DNA from 2 places in the Bradyrhizobium sp. CW1 genome. Region 2 is predicted to be linked to the other one. Evidence: riboswitches for the same ligand, from Rfam matches in the RefSeq annotation. Region 2 holds a riboswitch; the other holds the start of a gene.

Region 1 (10,077 bases), 1.4 Mb from region 2:
AGCTGTTCGACCGTTTCAACAACGCCAACCACCCCTACGACACCGGAAGCTTCGGCGGACACATCTTCGTCGAGCTGATTCCGAAAACCCTCGATCTTCAGCTCTATGGCTCGCACGGCGTGCTGGGCCGCTTCACGGCAACACCGTTCGCCGACGCGGCGGTGGCGCAGGACGGCACCCTCCTCCCGCTGACGATCACGGCGGCCGCCGTCGGCCTGATCTGGCACGCGACGCCCAGCCTCGATGTCTACTCCTATGCAGGCCTCGAAAAGGCCAAGGCGAATTTCGCCAATGTTGGAACGGTGCCGTTCGGCTACGGCAATCCGCTCTACAACAACACCGGCTGCTTCACCGAAAACTCGGCGGGCGCGACCTGCAACGGCAACACCAGGGAGGTTCGGCAGATCACGGCCGGGATCTACGACACCATCTACCAAGGCAATTTCGGCACGCTCAAAGCCGGCCTGCAATATTCCTACACGCAACGGTTCGCGTTCGCCGGCGTCGGCGGCGCGCCGAAGACCGACGACAACGTCGTCATGACGCAGATCCGGTACTACCCATTCTAGTCACGGAGCCACGCAGGCTCGTAGCCCGGATGGAGAGAAGCGCGATCCGGGAATCCTGCCTCAAGCGACGGAAGTCCCGGATTACGCCTGCGCTCCATCCGGGCCACTTCGGTGCTACGGCTTGTTGCCGAGCTGCGCATGCGGCCGGCCGAAATCGGGCGCGGCCGAATCCTGGCCGATTTCGACAATGCCGCGGCGGATGGCGCGGGTGCGGGTGAAGTGGTCGAACAGCGCCTCGCCATCGCCGCGGCGGATTGCGCGGGTGAGCTTTGCCAGATCCTCAGTGAAGGTGCCGAGCATCTCCAGCACGGCTTCCTTGTTGGCGAGGAAGACGTCGCGCCACATCGTCGGATCGGAGGCGGCGATGCGCGTGAAGTCGCGAAAGCCGCCGGCGGAGAACTTGATGACCTCTGACTCCGTCACCTGCGCCAGCTCGTCGGCGGTGCCGACGATGGTGTAGGCGATCAGATGCGGCAGATGGCTGGTGATCGCGAGCACGAGATCATGATGATCCGGCGTCATGATCTCGACCTTGGCACCCATCGCCGCCCAGAACGCGCGCAGGCGATCGGTGGCAGCCGCATCAACGCCCTCCGGCGGGGTGAGGATGCACCAGCGGTTGATGAAGAGCTCGGCGAAGCCGGAATCGGGACCCGAATGCTCGGTGCCTGCGACGGGATGCGCCGGCACGAAATGGACGCCTTCCGGCAGGTGCGGCGCCATATCCCTGACGATGGCGCCCTTGACCGAGCCGACGTCGGAGATGATCGCGCCGGGTTTGAGATGCGCGGAGATCTCCTGCGCCACCGGGCCGCAGGCGCCGACGGGAATGCAGAGGATGACGAGATCGGCGTCCTTCACGGCTTCCGCATTGGTCGCGACGACCTGATCGACGATGCCGAGCTCCATCACGCGTGCGCGCGTCTTCTCCGAGCGCGCGGTGGTGACGATCTCGGAAGCCAGACCCTGGAGCTTCGCGGCGCGTGCGATCGAGCCCCCGATCAGGCCGAAGCCGATCAGCGCGACGCGCTGGAAGTGCGGGGTCGCGCTCATCGTCCGGCCATGAAGTCGCGCAGGCCCTCGACGACGAGGCGGTTGGCCTCCTCGGTGCCGATGGTCATGCGCAGCGAATGCGGCAGGCCGTAGTTCTTCAAGCCGCGCAGCACCAGCCCGCGCTTGGTGAGGAAGGCGTCGGCTGCGTCCGAGGTCTTGCCCTCGGTCGGGAAGTGGATCAGCACGAAATTGGCGACGCTCGGCGTCACCTTCAGCCCGAGCTTGCCGATCTCCTCGGCGAGCCAGTTGCGCCAGGTCTCGGTGAAATGCTTCGACATGGCCTGGTGCGCTGTGTCCTCGATCGCGGCAACGGCGGCGTACATGGCCGGCGTCGACACGTTGAAGGGACCCCGGATGCGGTTGACCGCGTCGATGATGTGCTCGGGGCCGAACATCCAGCCGATGCGCAGCGCCGCAAGACCATGGATCTTGGAGAAGGTGTGGGTCACCACCGTGTTTTCGGTGGTCGCGACCAGCTCGATCCCCATCTCGTAATCGTTGCGCGAGACGTAGTCGCAATAGGCTGCGTCCAGCACCAGCAGCACGTGCGAGGGCAGGCCGGCGCGCAGGCGCTTGACCTCGTCGAACGGCACATAGGTGCCGGTCGGATTGTTGGGGTTGGCGAGCCAGACCAGCTTTGTCTTCGGCGTCACCGCCTTGAGGATGGCGTCGACATCGCAGGTGAGGTTCTTCTCGGCCGCGATGACATTCTTCGCGCCGACCGCCATGGTCGCGATCGGATAGACCAGAAAGCCGTGCGTGGTCGAGATCGCCTCGTCACCGTGGCTGAGATAGGTGTGGGCGAGCAGGTTGAGGATCTCGTCCGAGCCGGCGCCGCAGATGACGCGGTTGGGATCGAGCCCGAAGGTGCGCCCGATTGCTTCGCGCAGCACGCGCGAGGTTCCTTCCGGATAGTCTTCCAGATGATCCGCCACCTGCTTGAACGCCTCGATCGCCTTCGGCGAGGGCCCGAACGGCGTCTCGTTGGCCGAGAGCTTGAACACCTTGCGGCCAGGCTCTGCCACCGGGGTCTTGCCGGGCGTGTAGGGCGCAATATCGAGAATGCCGGGATTCGGCACGGGGCGGGACATCTTCAACTCCGGAGTGGGCTTAAGCGGTTCGCGACTTACGATTTCGACCCGGTCGGGGGCACCGTATAGCGCGTTGCGTGGCTGCCGACGAGGGCCGTGGAGCGCACCGAGGCCCCCGCTTCGATCAGGGCAGCCTTGATCTTGTCGATGCTGCTTGTCGCGGTGACCGAGACCAGCAGCGCGGCGCCGTCGAAGGCGGTGTCGGGCACCGCCACGATCTCGGCGAGCGGCGACAGGGCGCGCGCGACCTCCGCATTCCACCCAGAGACGCGTACGCTGAAGGTCTCGACCTCCGTCACCAGCGCGCTGTCGGCGACGCGCGAGACCGCGAACACGGGCAACGCCGCCGGATGGTCGGCGCGCTCGACGAAGGGCAGCCGCGCGATGATCTTTGGCGCGCCAGCTTCTTCCAGCGACAGCCACCACGGCGTGCGGCTCGAGGTCGCCGAGACCAGCGCCAGATCGCCCTTGGACTTCGCGACGGCCTCGACCGCCGCCTGCGCGCTGAAATGCGCGACGTAAGGCACGGTGAAGCCGAAATGGAATCGCGCGGAATCGCGCATGGCCGGCTCGCTCGCCGAGATGTCGGCGTGGACCGAGAACGGGGCCTGGACATAGGTGAAGGTCGCGATGATGACGCGCCAGATGCTCTCGACCGTGTCGAGCGGCAGGATGCCGCGATGACGCTGCACGAGGTCGCGCATCATGGAGGCCTCGCGTGCCGGGCGGAACGCCGAGCCGACCTCCTGGGTCTGCTTCACCTGGATCAGGCGGTCGATGATGTCGCCGCGTTGCATCAGCAGGCGATGCATGCCTTCGTCGATCGCGTCGATCTCCTTACGCAATTCCTGGAGTGATGGTGGCGCGGGCGGACGTTGGGACATGTCTGACAGGTGCTGCTGAGAGGCTTTCCAATGCGGATCAGTCGAGCCGTCACCGCTGTGATGGATATCCTGATTAGGCAGTCGGGGCTGCGAAAGCAAAGAGAAATGCAAAGAGAAATCGGGCCCTTTCCGCCCGTGGCGCGACAGGCGAATTTGGCTGATCCGGGCCGTGACTTGACGAAAACCGTCCAAGACGGTAGTTTTTACCCGTTCCGTGGTCATTTGAGCCGGCCGGCTTGCAGCCACGTTAAAAAACTCGCTAAACAGGCCGGGGACGCTTTCGATCCCGGCCGAACCTATCGTTCAGGCCGGGTTTTTCATGGCCTGATGTCAATGCGGTCACTTCTACGATCGCAAACGAGGTCGATGGTCAGATGGTTGGCGTCCAGTCCATTCCGAGTCCCGCGATCACCGCCGACGAGCGGTCGCACGAGGTGGATCATCCGAGTTCGCACGTCGCGCAGTTCGGCTCGGAGCAGCCGCTGCGGCTCGACTGCGGGGTCGATCTCAGCCCGTTCCAGATCGCCTACCAGACCTACGGCGAGCTGAATGCCGATCGCTCCAACGCGATCCTGATCTGCCATGCGCTGACCGGCGACCAGCACGTCGCCAACGTGCACCCTGTCACCGGCAAGCCCGGCTGGTGGGAGACCTTGGTCGGCCCCGGCCGGCCGCTCGATCCCAACGAATATTTTATCATCTGCTCCAACGTGATCGGCGGCTGCATGGGCTCGACCGGCCCGGCCTCGATCAATCCCGCGACCGGCAAGGTTTGGGGGCTCGATTTCCCCGTCATCACCATCCCCGACATGGTGCGCGCGCAGGCGATGCTGATCGACCGGCTCGGCATCGACACGCTGTTCGCGGTCGTCGGCGGCTCGATGGGCGGCATGCAAGTGCTGCAATGGACTGCGGCGTATCCGAGTCGCGTGTTCTCCGCGCTGGCGATTGCCTGCTCGACACGACACTCGGCGCAGAACATCGCGTTCCACGAGCTTGGCCGTCAGGCGGTGATGGCCGACCCCGACTGGCACCATGGCGGCTATGCCGATCGAGGTATCCATCCGCATCGTGGCCTCGCTGTCGCCCGGATGGCGGCGCACATCACCTATCTCTCCGACGCCGCGCTGCATCGAAAATTCGGGCGGCGCATGCAGGACCGCGAGCTGCCGACTTTCTCTTTCGACGCCGACTTCCAGGTTGAGTCCTATCTGCGCTACCAGGGCTCGTCCTTCGTCGAGCGCTTCGACGCCAACTCCTATCTCTATCTGACCCGCGCGATGGACTATTTCGACATCGCCGCCGACCACGGCGGTGTGCTGGCGAAGGCGTTCGCGGGAATCCAGACCCGCTTCTGCGTGGTCTCCTTCACCAGCGACTGGCTGTTCCCGACCTCGGAATCGCGCGCGCTGGTGCACGCGCTGAATGCGTCGAGCGCGCGGGTGTCGTTCGCCGAAATCGAGACCGATCGCGGTCACGACGCCTTCCTGCTCGACGTGCCCGAATTCCTTGATATCTCCCGCGCCTTCCTGCAATCGGCAGGCAAGGCGCGCGGGCTCACCGCCAATAATGCTTAAGGACGGCTAGTCATGTCTGTACAGGAAGCGTTGCCGCTGGGCGGCCTTGCGACCGGGCAGCCCGGTGATTTTCGCGCGGACCATGTGCTGGTGGCCAACATGGTCAAGCCGGGCTCGAAGGTGCTCGACGTCGGCTGCGGCGAGGGCGACCTGCTCCAACTGCTGGAAACCCGCGGCGTCGACGGCCGCGGCATCGAGCTGTCGCGCGAGGGCGTCAACCGCTGCGTCGCCAAGGGTCTTGCGGTGGTGCAGGGCGATGCCGACACCGACCTCGTGAATTATCCGGATGACGCCTTCGACTACGTGATCCTGTCGCAGACGTTGCAGGCGACGCGGCAGCCGAAAGTGGTGCTGGAGAATTTGCTGCGCATCGGCCGCCGCGCCATCGTGTCGTTCCCGAATTTCGGCTTCTGGAAGATGCGGCTCCAGCTCCTGATCGGCGGCCACATGCCGCGCACGGAGAACCTGCCGGCAAGCTGGTATGACACCGCCAACATCCATTTCTGCACCATCAAGGATTTCGTCGAGCTCTGCGACGCGATCGACGTCAAGATGGAACGTGCCGAGGCGCTCGACCTCTACGGCCGTCCGCTGCGGCTGCGGATGCCTTGGTGGGTGTGGAATCTGTTCGGCGAGCAGGGCGTGTTTCTGCTGACGCGGGGCGGCAGGAAGTAGGCCGGCCCGTTACCCCATCTACGCGACCCAGTACCTGGTGACGCCTTCGCGCTAATGCGCCGCCAGTGACCTCGGGTCGCGCACCGGCCATCTTCCCGCTTCCACCAGCGTGACGAACCGTTCCACCGTTTCGTTGAACAGCGCTGGCTCTTCGAGATTGAGGACGTGGCCGGACTTTGGAAACATGGCGAGCCCTGCCGCCGGCAGATGCTTCTTCAGAAACAGGCTTGCGCCCACGCACGGATCGTCCTCGTCGCCGCAGATGATGAGTGCCGGCGTCGTGGCCGCTCTGATCGCGTCCGTCATCGTAAAGATCGAGGGACGGCCGGCCTGGAAGCCGCGCATCGTCCGCGCTGATCCCTTGGCGTCGTGCCGCGCCAGGGCGGCATAGAAATCGGCGTGACCGCGCGGGTCCTTCACCAGGAAGGGAATCCGGCTCGGCGCCTCGCGCGTGACTTTTGCGACTTCGGCTGAGCCGAGCATCTCGAATTGCTCCGCGTTGGCGCGGCACTGCTGGCGCCAAGCGTCGAGGTTCTCGATCTCCGAGCCCGAGCCGACGCCGGCGAGCGTCATCGACAGCGCACGTTGGGGCGCGTTGAGCCCGATCTGGAGCGACGAATAGGCGCCCATCGAGAGGCCGACGAAGTGCGCGCGATCGATCTTCAGATGATCGAGCACCGCGAGCGCATCGGTGTAGAAATGCGTGTAGCGGTAGACCTCGCCATCAGGCACGTCCGATGGCGTGTAGCCGCGTGCGGAATAGGTGATGCAGCGATGGCCGCGCGAGAAGTAGCGCATCTGCGGCTCCCAATTGGTGTAGTCGGCCGCGAATTCGTGCAGAAAAATAATCGGCGTGCCCGTGCCCGCTTCTTCGAAATAGAGTCGACAATTGTCCTTCGTGAGGGCGTGAGGCATCCGGTTTTCTCCCTGAGGTGGCTGCGGCTTTGGAATGCCGTCCTGCGGTCAGCGCATACGATGGTAGCACTTATTGATCATCGTCCAAATTCTTAGGGGCCGCGTCTTGTTCTCGCCACATCAGGATACTGATACAGCCCGCGGATGTCGGCCACCGCACGGGCCGACGGGGAAGTGGGGTGTCAACGAAGGATGAAGAATGTTCGAGTTGTTTGCGTCTCGCCTGTCGCGCTGTGTCGTTGCGCTGGCTGTTTTCTTCGCGGCGTTCGCCGCCTTCACTTCTCCGGCGTCAGCACGACCTCATCGTCATAGCGCAGAGCGGCACGCTTACGCGCATCACGCCAGCAGACATCATCATTACCGGCATGCACGCGGCTCGCGCTTCGAGCGCGGCGCGGCGCAATTGCAGGCGAACGGCTTCGGCAACACCTTCGCCAGCTATGATCCGAACGCCAATAGCGGCGGCATCGCCATAAGCGGCAGCGCTGGAACGGCTATGAGCGGCAGTGGTGGAATGGCCATGAGCGGCAGCCGTGGAATGGCCATGAGCGGCAACGCTGGAATGGTTACCAGCGGTGAGATGACCACGCGCGCCAGCCGTCGAATTATGAGGCGTGGAGGTGGGATAGCCACTAACGCGAATGACGGCGGCATGGCCAATAGCGCGACGAGCGGCGGCGGCTTCGGCGGTGGGTCGGGCCTCGTGTCCGAGGCACGCCGCTATGTCGGCGGCAATCCGACCGGTCGCGGTAGCCTGTGGTGCGCGCGCTTCATGAACATGGTGCTCGAAAAGACCGGTCATCGTGGCACCGGCTCCGACATGGCGAATTCGTTCGCGCATTACGGCACGCGCGTGTCCGGTCCGCAGGTCGGCGCCATCGCAGTGATGTCGCGTGGTGGCCGGGGCGGTCATGTCGGCATCATCACCGGTGTCGACGCGCAGGGCAATCCGATCATGATCTCCGGCAACAACGGCAACCGCGTTCGCGAAGCACCGGTCTCGCGCGGCCGGATCTATGCGTATGTGATGCCGAACTGACGGCCGTCATTGCGAGGAGCGAAGCGACGAAGCAATCCAGACTGTCTCCGCGGGCGCATTCCTGGATTGCTTCGCTTCGCTCGCAATGGCGGAGCGGGGCCAGCGCGCAGCGTCACACCAGCTTCGGCTGTTCCAATGCAACCGCGTCGCCCACGCCGATGTCGCCTTCAGCGATCACCTCGGCATAGATGCCGCAGTCCATGTGGCCGAGATTGCTCGAGAGCGTGGCGGGGATTTCGAGATCGCGCTTGGCGGTATCAGGGTCGACATTGGTGGCCGGGCAGCGCTTGATGCGCTTGACCACTTGCAGCCGGGCCTGTCCGATCGCGAGCGTCTGGCCGACGAGGTCGAGCTCGGACCAGGCCGGCCAGCCCTTCACGTAGAGATTGGCGCGGAAGCGTAGCGGGTGGACGGCGGCGCCGCCGAGCATGGTCTCGAGCGCGCGGACGCTGTCGAGATTGATGATGGACACGACCTTGCGGGCGACGTCTGAAAAGCTGTGGTCGCGGCCGGACAGGATCTTGGGCGGGCCCTTCAGCTCCGGCTGAAAATTTTCCCTGAAATAGTCCTCGATGGCGGCGCGCCCGGCGGCGGTCTCGAGATCGCCGCTGGCGACGATCTGGCCGTCCTTGCGGATGGTCAGGCAATTGGTCGCGTCCTCGAACCGGCTGTCGAGCGAAGCTAGCCGCTCATTCCGCGCCAGCATCAGGAACTGGATCTTCGGCTTCCACTGCGGTGCTTCCGGATCGAAGCCGCTCGGGCCGTTCTCGATGGCGTAGCGGCGGTCGGCGGGCAGGGTCTGGCCGGCTCGCAGGGAGACGCGGGGCAGGGCCTCTGGCGTCAGGCCCTTGATCGGGTAGCGGTAGAGCCCGGTGATCTCGGCGGTCTGGCTGATTGTCATTGCGCTGGGTGTCATGCCGCTACTTAGGGGATTCGGCCCACCGGCGCCAAGCGGGCGGATCCGCGCACGAAATTGTGAACTCGCCTCTTCCGGTCCGAGGCCTCGCTTCCCACATCTGGGTCAGGCCGGCGCCAGCGCCGGCTGATAACGACCGTTGCCGGTTGAGAAACGTCAATGCGGTAATCGGAAACCCAATGAAGATGCCGTTTGGAGTGCCTTTGAGGGCTCCAGGGGCAGGCCGAGGGAAAGACCACGAAATGAACATCGAAAAATATACCGAACGCTCCAGAGGCTTCGTCCAGTCCGCGCAGTCGCTTGCGGTGCGCGAAGGGCACCAGCAGTTTTCGACCCTGCACGTCCTGAAGGTGCTGCTGGACGACAATGAAGGCCTCGCTGCCGGCCTGATCGACCGCGCCGGCGGCAATTCCCGCGCAATCCTGAAGGCGACCGAGGACGCCCTGAACAAGGTGCCGAAGGTCTCTGGCGGCGGAGCCGGCCAGATCTATCTGGCGCCCGAACTCGCGCGCACCTTCGACGCCGCCGAAAAGGCTGGCGAGAAGGCCGGCGACAGCTTTGTCACCGTCGAGCGGCTGCTGCTCGGCCTGGCGCTGGAGAAGACCAGCGAGGCGGGCGCGATCCTGGCCAAGGGCGGCGTCACCCCGCAAAACCTCAACGCGGCGATCGAAGCGCTGCGCAAGGGCCGAACGGCGGACTCCGCCACGGCCGAGAACGCGTATGACGCGCTGAAGAAATATGCCCGCGACCTCACTCAGGCGGCGCGCGACGGCAAGCTCGACCCGGTCATCGGCCGCGACGAGGAGATCCGCCGCACGATCCAGGTGCTGTCGCGCCGGACCAAGAACAATCCCGTCCTGATCGGCGAACCCGGCGTCGGCAAGACCGCCATCGCCGAGGGCTTGGCGCTGCGCATCGTCAACGGTGACGTGCCGGAGAGCCTGAAGGACAAGAAGCTGCTGTCGCTCGACCTCGGCTCGCTGATTGCAGGTGCAAAATATCGCGGCGAGTTCGAGGAGCGGCTGAAGGCCGTGCTGCAGGAGGTGACCGGGAGCGATGGTAATTTCGTCCTGTTCATCGACGAGATGCACACGCTGATCGGCGCTGGTAAGGGCGATGGCGCGATGGACGCGTCCAATTTGCTCAAGCCTGCGCTCGCCCGCGGCGAGCTGCACTGCATCGGCGCCACCACGCTCGACGAGTACCAGAAGCACGTCGAAAAGGACGCGGCGCTGGCGCGGCGATTCCAGCCGATCTTCGTCAGCGAGCCCTCGGTCGAGGATACGATCTCCATTCTGCGCGGGCTGAAGGACAAATACGAGCAGCACCACGGCGTGCGGATCACCGATTCCGCGCTG
Region 2 (10,077 bases):
AGGTGATCTGCCAGGCGGCCGCCGTGCTGCTGATGTTTTCGATTTCGAGCGCGCCGGCAAAGGCGCAGTTCTTCGGCGGCGGCGGTGCCGGCGGCGAGGACATAATGACCCAGATGGCGCCGATGCTCGAGATGATGAAGGCCAAGATGGGCAAGCGCCGCTTCGGCATGATGATGCAGACCATGGGCCCGATGATGAGCCGCATGATGGAGAATGGCGGTGGTGGTCTTGGCATGATGGGCGGCGGTGGCATTGGCGGCCTCGGCGCCGGCAACCTCGGCGGCGGTTTCGGCGCGCCCAATTACGGCGGCTACGCGCCGATGGGTGGAGGCGGCACCATGCCGGCCGGAATGGGCGGCATCGGCGGCGGCGATATCATGGGCATGCTCGGCGGCGCCGGTGGCGGCGACATGATGGCGATGATTCCGCAACTGATGCGGCTCGCCAATGTCGGCGGTGGTGGCGGCCATCGCCGCCACAGGCACCGCTAGTCCGCGGCGGCCGACAGAGCCGGCCTGATCGCAGGTTTGGTTTGGCGCGGTCCCCAGCGTGTCAGCACCACGCTGGAGCACGAGAGCAGGCCGAGCACGACCATCGAGCTCGCCGCCAGCCAGAAGAAGCTTTGCGCGGTGGCATCATGCGTCGACAGCCACCAGCCGACAGCCGAGATGTAGATCAGCCGCGCGGTCTGCGCCAGCACCGGGCCGATCACCTTCGCAGCGCCCTGCGACGAGAAATACATCGTCGAGGCGAGGCCGATGAAGGCGTAGAACGGCGCCACTGTCGACAAATATTGGTGGCTGGTGGCGCGCACGGTCGCGCTGTCCGTGAAGATGTTCACCCAGAGATCGGGGAAGGCCGCGACCAGGCACGCCGGTGCACCGACGGCGACGAAGGCGCTCGCCGCTGCGATCCAGGCGATGCGCCGGGCGCGGGCGATGCGGCCGGCGCCGACCGCCATGCCGATCATCGGCACCGAGGCGATGCCGAACGAGAACGCGATCGAGGTCAGCAGGAATTCCAGCCGCGCACCGATGCCGTAGCCGGCCAGGATCGCGGTGCCGAATTTCGCAAGCATGTGAGTGAAGATCGAGATCGTCAGCACCGATTGCAGCGGCGAGAAGCAGGCGATGGTGCCCACTTTGAGGATGTCGAAAAACATCGCCCATTGGATGCGAAGTCCGCGCAGCTTCGGCGTCACGCGGGCGCGGCCGGAGAACAGGTACCAGCCCATCACGCCGATATTCATGCAATAGGCAATCAGCGCGCCGGCGGCGACCCCGCGCATGCCGAATTGCGGCACCGGACCGAGGCCGAGGCCAAGCGTGCCACCGAGCACGATCTGCCAGGCCGCGGAATTGAGGATCAACAGCGACGGCAGCTTCATGTTGCCGGTGCCGCGCAGGACGCCGGCCATGGTGTTGAGCAGCCAAGGCAGCACGGCGCCGCCGAAAAACACCTGGGTGTAGGCGATCGCATGCGTCAGCACGTCGCCGCGGCCGCCGAGCATCTCAAGCACCTTGGGCCCGAAGATCAGCATGCCCAGCATGAAGACGAGGCCGAAGCTGATGCCGATCAGCAGCGCGTGCGCGGCGAGCGTCCCGGCACGCTCGCGATCGCCCGCGCCGAGCGCGCGCGCGATGGCGGAGGCCACCGCGCCGCCCATCGCACCGCCTGACATGGTCATGGTCAGGATCACTGTCGGAAACACCAGCGCCATCGCGGCCAGCGCTTCCACGCCGAGCCGTCCGATATAGGAGGTCTCCGCAATCACGGTGCAGGTGCCGGCTGAGAGCGCGACCACGTTGGGCCAGGCCAGCCCGAGCAGCGTGCGCAGGATCGGCCCGTCCATCAGCGCGCTCCTCACGGGGCGCGGAGGCGGCGGCAGCGGACGCTCTTGTTCATCGACCGGGATTTCGGCGATGTCTGACATGTCCTCTCCGGGCAAAGCGCCATTTCCGGCGCAGCAATGCTTGGGTGTGCCAATGAATTGGTTCGCGCAGGGCGCAACAAGAGGCTTGTTAGCACGACGCGCAGCGATTCCTCCTGCGCTAGGTGCAGGCGTGCCCTGCGGCAGCGCGGTGACGCCGTCGTCTACCCAATCGTCCAGAGCAATGGCGGACGACCGCTCGGTGTCGGGGACAGGTGCACGCCGATGTGCCGGCCGCACCCGGCCGCAAGCCCCTCGAACAACCCCGCCAGCACCTTGGCGCAAGCGGAGTGGTTATCGGCGCCGTCTTCCATCAACCTCCAGCTCTGCTGACGGATTTCGAACGTGCCCTCGGATTGCGTCGTCTCAGCCGCATCGTCCTGCGCGACAAACAGCGCGTTGAGGAACGTCGCGAATTCGCTCGCACCGCCGCGGCCCATCGACAGCGCCGCAGCGACCTCATCGAAATATTGCATCCCGATCAGCTTGCCCGTGAGGTGCAGGAGATAGCCCGCATCCTCCGGACCGAACAGCTGCACCATCACGGGCGCGGCGGTGCGCACATATTCCATCGCATAGTTGCGATAGGCTTTTTCCAGTCTCGGCCTTGGCCAGCTTGCGACCGGCAACGCCGGAGCCGCGGCTGCATCGAACAGCGGGGCTTCGAGGTGCCGCGCGAACACGAGGCGCTGGTCGAGCTCGAGGGGCTGGTCATATTGATAATAGTAGCCTTCGAGCCCGTCCTGGCCGTCGACGCTCTGCTTGGTGCAGACGAACCCCAATCTGGTATCGCCGAGCGCCACGCCGTTGTTGGCGTGCCAGCCGCGCAGCATCGCGCGCGAGACTTCGCCCGGCACGCCGCAGATGGCAGTGCCTTTCCAGATCCAGCGCGGCGGCGGATAGCGGATCCAGGCTTTGCGGTCGCTCTCATACATGTATTCGACGTGCACGCCGCCGATCCAGTTCGAGAGATAGTGATATTGCGCGGCTGCCACGGCGGGCGGCAGATGGCTCAGCCCGAGCTTCTCCAGCCCCGGCAGGAAGCGCTCCTGCTGCTGGCGGCGGAACACGCGAAAGACGAACTCCGCAGCATCTGCCGTGCCGCGACGCGTGACCACGGTGAGGATCAGACCGGTGAAGTAGGCGTGATAGAGATCGGCAACCGCGCGCCAGCGTTTCCATTGAGCTTCCTGCGCGGGGTCTGGTGCGGTCATGTTCGCTCCCGATCGTTGTTCTGATCGAGTGTGTCACTGCATCCGGTGACGGACAAGCTGAGCCGCACGCAGGGAGCCCTGCACGCCGGCGCGCCAATTCCGCATCACGAATTTTGCGCAGGCTTAGTTTGCGAGGCTTTGGCGGCACGCTCGCGCTCGACGCGCTCGGTGACGTCGCGTGCCATCGCCACCGATCCCTGCACCACTCCAGCGGCGTCCCGCACCAGCGCAAAGGTCATCTCGATGTAGAGCTTGCGTCCGTCCTTGTGCAGCGCGCGGGTCAGTGTCGGCTTGCCCGCAAGCTTCATCGCGCCGCTGGCAAGCGCGGCCTCAAAACCTTTCCAGTGCGCGGCGCGCAGATGTTCGGGAATGATCAGGTCGAGATTCTGGCCCAGCGCTTCGTCCGCCGAGAAGCCGAACAGTGCGGACGATGCGCGGTTCCAGCGCATGATCGTGCCGGAGCGATCCGAATAGATCAGCGCGTCGGCGACGTCGTCGAGGATTCTTGCGTCGAGTTCGGATTGATCTGTCATTTCGCCACCTCGGACGTAGCCCGGATTCACTTCCCATCTTGACACAGATTCGGTGTCATCGCCCGACTTGATCGGGCGATCCAGTATTCCAGAGGCGGATGTGATCGAACCAATAGGCTACGGCGTACTGGATGCCCCGGTCAAGCCGAGGCATGACAGCGGAAGGTGAGGCTATCCCTACACCCGGAAATGCTTGCTCAGCTTCAGGCCCTGCGCCTGGTAGTTCGAGCCGATGCGCTGGCCGTACATCGCGTCGGGGCGGGCCAGCATCTTCTCGTAGACGAGGCGGCCGACGATCTGGCCGTGCTCGAGGATGAACGGCACCTCGCGCGAGCGCACTTCGAGCACGGCGCGCGAGCCTAGCCCGCCGGCGCCGGCATAGCCGAAGCCGGGATCGAAGAATCCGGCATAATGCACGCGGAACTCGCCGACCAGCGGATCGAACGGCACCATCTCCGCGGCGTAATCGGGCGGCACCTGCACCGCCTCTTTCGACGCGAGGATATAGAACTCGCCGGGATCGAGGATCAGGCTGCCGTCGGGACGGGCCGAGATCGGCTCCCAGAAGTCCTCGACGGAATAGCCGGCGCGGCGATCGACGTCGATGACGCCGGTGTGGCGCTTGGCGCGGTAGCCGACGAAGCCGCCGCTCTTCTCGCCGGAGAGATCAACAGAGACGGCGACGCCGCCGGTGAGGTCGGCATCGTCGATATCGACGAGACGCTCGGTCGCGTGCAGCGCCTCGAGGTCGTCGATGTTGAGGATGGCATCGCCGGTGCGGAAGCGCACCTGGCTCAGGCGCGAGCCCTCGCTGACCAGCACCGGAAACGTCTTCGGGCTGATCTCGGCATAGAGCGGGCCGTGATAGCCGGCACCGATCATGTCGAAGCGGCGGGTGCCGTCGGCGATCACGCGGGTGAAGACGTCGAGCCGGCCGGTCGAGCTCTTCGGGTTGGCGGCCGCGACGATTTCCGGCGGCAGCGCGAGGCTTTCAAGCAGCGGCACGATGTAGACGCAGTTGGTCTCCAGCACCGCGCCGTCGGCGAGGCTGAACTCGTGCAGCTTCAACTCGTCGATGCGCTCGGCGACCGTGGCGCCGGGACCGGGCAGGAAGCTGGCGCGAACGCGATAGGCGATATCGCCAAGACGCAAATCGAGGCTCGCCGGCTGGATCTGGCTTTCGACGAAGTCGTAAGCGGGCAGGATGAGACCGCCCTCCGCCATCGCCGCGATCATGCGGTCGGGCAGGATACCATTGGCGTCGGCGGCGACCGTGAACGTCAACCCGGGGTCCTCATCAGGGATCAAACACATCCCGACATGCGGGAAATATGAGCGTTTTACGGCTATCCGATGGACGTCTTGACGGAAAGGGCATTGCGGAATATGAGCATGACTTATCCCGTGGTGATTTGAGCCGGCCGGCTTGCAGCCACGTTAAATAAGTCGCTAAACAGGCCGGGGACCTCTGTGATCCCGGCCCGTGGAGATATTCCAGGCCGGTTTTTTTGTGACCATTCTCGATGGTCACTTCAGGAGGTCCTATGTCGAAGTCCCCGGCGCCAACCGCCCACTACCGTCCCGAAACTCGCCTGGTTCATTCCGGCACCTTACGCTCGCAATATGGCGAGACGTCGGAGTCGCTGTTCCTGACCCAGGGCTACGTCTACAACAGCGCTGAGGAGTGCGAGGCGCGGTTCAAGGGCGAGGACCCCGGCTTCATCTATTCACGCTACTCCAATCCGACCATCTCGATGTTCGAGCGCCGCATGATCGAGCTCGAAGGCGCCGAAGCGGCACGTTCGGCCGCGACCGGCATGGCCGCGGTGACGACCGCGATCCTGGCGCCGCTCAAGGCCGGCGATCACGTCGTGGCCTCGCGCGCGCTGTTCGGCTCGTGTCTCTACGTCGTGCAGGATTTACTGCCGCGCTACGGCATCGAGACCACGCTGGTCGACGGCCTCGATCTCGACCAGTGGCAGCGCGCCATGAAGCCGAACACCAAGACGTTCTTCCTGGAGAGCCCGACCAATCCGACGCTCGACGTGCTCGACATTCCCGGCATTGCCGAGATCGCGCATAGTGGCGGCGCGCGGCTCGTCGTCGACAACGTGTTCGCCACCCCGATCTGGCAGAGCCCGCTCGCGCTCGGCGCCGACGTCGTGGTCTATTCCGCGACCAAGCACATCGACGGCCAGGGCCGCTGTCTCGGCGGCATCATCCTGTCCTCGGAAGCGTTCATCGCCGAGCACATCCACAATTTCATGCGCCAGACCGGCCCGTCGATCTCGCCGTTCAACGCCTGGGTCCTGCTCAAGGGGCTGGAGACGCTCGCCGTGCGCGTGCGCGCGCAGACCGAGACGGCGGCGCGCATCGCGGACGTGCTGGCGAGCCATCCGAAGATTTCGCGGCTGGTGTTTCCCGGCCGCGCCGATCATCCGCAGGCTGCATTGGTGAAGAAGCAGATGCGCGGCGGCTCGACGCTGGTCGGCCTCGAGGTCAAGGGCGGCAAGCAGGCGGCGTTCCGCGTGCTCAACGAGCTCAAGCTCGCCAAGATCTCGAACAATCTCGGCGACGCCAAGAGCCTCGTCACCCATCCCGCGACCACGACGCATCAGCGTTTGAAGCCGGAGGACCGCGCCGCGCTCGGCATCAGCGAAGGATTCATCCGCTTCTCGGCAGGCCTCGAGCACGCGGACGATCTGATCGAGGATCTGACCGCGGCGCTGGAGAAGGCGTGAGTTATTGTCGTCCCGGCCTAGTGCGCAATTGCGCATGGGGGCCGGGACGACAAGTCACATTGGCCGGTACGTCCGCACGTCCGCGGGCACGTTCACGCCGAGCTTGATCTGGCCGACGGAGCGAATGATGTCGTCGCCGAGGAGCTGGGCGAAGCAGGCATAGCCCCAATCGTTCATGTGCAGTCCGTCGGCGATCACGAAACTCTCGACCGGAAGCGATTGCTTCTCGTGCCAGTCGCGCATCACCTCGAAGCGCGGGAAGATGCCGACGTGACGGAGCTCGGCGACCTTGCCGAGCAGCTTCACCATCTTGCCGGCGCTCTCGGCGCGCTGGTTGACGGCGGGCGAATATTGCGGATCGACCAGCACGATGTCGGTGCCGCCGGTGGCCTGGATGCGAGCGATGCCGTCCTCGACCAGTTTGGCGGTCTCGCCAGGATCGAGATTGCGCAGCACGGCATTGGTGCCGACCTGCCAGATCACCAGATCCGGATGCACGTCGATCACCTCTTTCTGGAGACGCTTCATCATCTCGGGCGCATCCTCGCCGCCGACGCCGGCATTGACGACGGTGATGTCGGCGGTCGGATAGTGCCGGTGCAGCTGCGCGGCAAGGCGATTGGGATAGTTGAACTCCGGCGAGCTCGCGCCGAATCCCGCGGTCGACGACGAGCCGAACGCGACGATGACGACGGGCTGGCCGGCGACGAGCTTGCCCGCGACATGCGGCAGCGAGCCCATCGCCTTCGAGCCGCCCTTCGGCGACAGGCAGGGCACGCGGCTAAAGATGTCGCCGGCGGATTTCGCGACCTGCTTCACCTTGTCGATGGCGCGCGCCGTGATGCCGCGCTGGTCGGGGGACGTCGCTGCGACGGTGGTCTGGGACGGTGAAGCGGGAGCCGGATCAGCCGACTGCTGCGGGGCCGGTGTTGCCTGCGCGGCCTGCGTCTGCGCGTGGGACTGCGAGGCCGGACTCAGCAACAGCAGCACCGCTGCTGCGGGCACAGCCAGCCATGCCGTCAGGCAAAAAGGGCGGAGAGAACTCATTAACGCTAGACCTCAATTTTGCTGCTGGGCCGGCTCCAGATGGGCAGCGTCGATCAGGAACTGTGCCAACGCCCGGCCAAGGCAATCATGGACCTGCTTCGCCAACTCGGGCCCGCGCGACGGGCTGAATAGGTCGAACTGGCCCTGATCATTCCACTGCCGCATGATCGCGAACCGATCGAACAGCGGAATATCGTGCTCCTGCGCCACCACCCGCATATTGTCGAGGTATGGCGGCACCGAGATCATGGTTTCGGTACGCGGACTGTACTGCAAATTCATCAAGACGACGTCAGCCCCTGCCTTTTGCAACGCAACAACCCCTTCGGTCACCGCGCCACGAAAATCATCGGGATCGATGGCTCGGATAGCATCGACAGTCCCGGTCTGCCAGATGACCAAAGTAGGCGTTTTTGCTTCCATCAGCTTAACGAAGCTGGCAGCCGCCTCCTCGGCCGTTTTCTTGCTCTGTATTTCTACGGAGACGTGCACAGTCTCGGACGGCGGCAGCTTGTCCTTCAGGATGGCCTGCATCCGCGCCGGATAAGAGGCGTCCTCGGAAGCCGGAATCGTGGTCGAGCGACTGCCGATGACCAGGATTTCGAGCGGCTTGCCGGCCTTCACGGCATCGGCGACCTTGGGAAGCTGGCTTTCGCTGGTGAGCAGATAGGACGGCACTTCACAGGCTGCGGGCGCGGCTGAAGCAGCCGGCGCAGCATCGTCCGCGCGCGCCGGAGGCGCGGCGAGACCACCGCACAGCAGGATCAGGCTCAGGAAAACCTTCGCCTTCATCAGCCCCCTCCCGCCATATCGGCGCTGCCGACGGCGCTTTTGGTTTTCGAACCGCTCTTGTCAGCCACCCGCTTGTACCACGAAATCAGCCAGGCCATGGCCCACATGATCAGGATTCCGGAGAGACTTATTAGCGCATGCATGACCGGGCCGCCCGAGACTTCGGCCAGGATGAAATGGCCGGCAAAGGCGAGGAAGACGCCGAGACAGAATATCTCCAGGGAATGCGAGCCGCACAGGATCAGCGGCCGCAGCCAGGGCGATTTCAGGCCCGGCCAGTCCCGGGGCAGGACGCGCACGGTGAGCGCGGCCAGCGCCAGGAAATGCGTGAAGCGCAGCACGTCAAGGTCGGCCTTGTCGATCGGATACATCCACTGCTCGAGCCGCTTCGGCATGAAGTGGGAGAGCTGCGGCACATACCAGGTCAGCGTCACGTAGAATGCCGCAACCAGATAGGCGATCGCGATCCACATCGTCACCCGCGAAGCCAGAATGTGCGACATGCGTCGCGCACCCCCGAGCGCGCACCATGCCCCGAACACGAACAGCAATTGCCAGGCGAAGGGATTGAAGGCCCAGAAGCCGTTCGGATAGGCCGACAGATAGAGGTCGTATTCCCAGGTCACCGCGTAGAGCGCGACCGAGAGGCCGAGCGTCACGTCGGGGCGCCACTTCATCAGCCACAGGATCAAGGGCAGCGCCAGCATCAGCACGATGTAGAGCGGCAGCACGTCCATGTTGACCGGACGGAAGCGCAGCAGCAGCGCCTGCACGATCGTGACGTCGGGCTGCTTGAGGAAATCCATGATGCCCATCTCTTCGGTGTAGAGCGGGTTCTCGAACCTGGTCGCGACGTAGGAGATTTCGGCAAGGAAGATCGTGAACAGGAAGACGTGGGCGACATAGATCTGCCAGACGCGCCGCAGGATGCGCGCGGTGGCGACGACGATGCCGGACTCCAGCATCGCCCGACCGTAGACGAAGGCGGCGGTATAGCCGGAGATGAAGATGAAGATCTCGGTGGCGTCGCTGAAGCCGTAATTGCGGATCGTGAACCAGGTCAGAAGGCTCGGCGGCAAATGGTCGATGAAGATCAGCCACAGCGCAAGGCCGCGGAATAGGTCCAGCCGGAGCTCGCGCTCGCCGATGGCTGGCAGCGAAATGGCCGGCGCGGCCGCGCGCCGCTTCGCTCCCGCGGACTTGACCTCCACAGGTTTAGCGGTTCCCGCGATCGTCGATCCCGTCACTTGGTCGGCAATGGTCATCGGGGGCCTAAAAACCCTTCCGCAAATCGCGACGTGGCAAGGAGTGTACCGGTCCGGCCGTCATCTCGCAAAGCGACCGGATCACAAGCAAGTACATTTGCAAGCCCATTTGGACGTGTACTTCCCTGCGAATTCTGGCGGGACGATGTCGCCAAGGCGTCTCCGGCGTTTGGTTCCCGGGCGGTTTTCGGTATGATGGCAATCATGTACCGCGCCGTGACCCGCCAGATCGAAGTGACCGTCGAGCCGAACTTTGTTCCGGAGCAGTCGTCGGCTGACCGCTCCCGTTATTTCTGGGCCTATACCGTCGTCATCACCAATTCCGGCGACGAGACCGTGCAGCTCAAGACGCGGCACTGGATCATCACCGACGCCACGGGCCGGCAGCAGGAGGTGAAGGGCGAGGGCGTCGTCGGCGAGCAGCCGACGCTCGCGCCCGGCGAACGCTTCGAATACACCTCCGGCGTCCCGCTCACGACCGCCTCGGGCTTCATGACCGGCCGCTACCAGATGGTCAGCGCGACTGGCGAGCGCTTCGAAATTGACGTGCCGACG

The links. A riboswitch is a leader RNA that binds a small molecule or an ion and turns the genes downstream of it on or off. The one in region 2 is predicted to bind S-adenosylmethionine.
Region 1: it holds a riboswitch for S-adenosylmethionine, as region 2 does, so the genes downstream of both, IVB54_RS04110 (homoserine O-acetyltransferase) here and IVB54_RS37270 (O-succinylhomoserine sulfhydrylase) in region 2, are expected to answer to the same signal.

Annotation. Positions count from the first base shown of each region.
Region 1 is NZ_CP064684.1:861,999-872,075, forward strand. It holds gene IVB54_RS04090 (hypothetical protein) at 1-569, shown strand, start outside; gene IVB54_RS04095 (prephenate/arogenate dehydrogenase family protein) at 684-1,622, opposite strand; gene IVB54_RS04100 (histidinol-phosphate transaminase) at 1,619-2,713, opposite strand; gene IVB54_RS04105 (chorismate mutase) at 2,749-3,597, opposite strand; SAM riboswitch at 3,802-3,881, shown strand; gene IVB54_RS04110 (homoserine O-acetyltransferase) at 3,972-5,174, shown strand; gene metW (methionine biosynthesis protein MetW) at 5,187-5,849, shown strand; gene IVB54_RS04120 (alpha/beta hydrolase) at 5,901-6,764, opposite strand; gene IVB54_RS04125 (TIGR02594 family protein) at 6,964-7,803, shown strand; gene IVB54_RS04130 (MOSC domain-containing protein) at 7,916-8,704, opposite strand; gene clpB (ATP-dependent chaperone ClpB) at 8,962-10,077, shown strand, end outside.
Region 2 is NZ_CP064684.1:7,782,167-7,792,243, forward strand. It holds gene IVB54_RS37245 (hypothetical protein) at 1-491, shown strand, start outside; gene IVB54_RS37250 (MATE family efflux transporter) at 488-1,933, opposite strand; gene IVB54_RS37255 (hypothetical protein) at 2,095-3,144, opposite strand; gene IVB54_RS37260 (PAS domain S-box protein) at 3,249-3,677, opposite strand; gene IVB54_RS37265 (2'-deoxycytidine 5'-triphosphate deaminase) at 3,855-4,961, opposite strand; SAM riboswitch at 5,072-5,151, shown strand; gene IVB54_RS37270 (O-succinylhomoserine sulfhydrylase) at 5,222-6,418, shown strand; gene IVB54_RS37275 (SGNH/GDSL hydrolase family protein) at 6,473-7,465, opposite strand; gene IVB54_RS37280 (lipolytic enzyme) at 7,478-8,257, opposite strand; gene IVB54_RS37285 (OpgC domain-containing protein) at 8,257-9,522, opposite strand; gene apaG (Co2+/Mg2+ efflux protein ApaG) at 9,727-10,077, shown strand, end outside.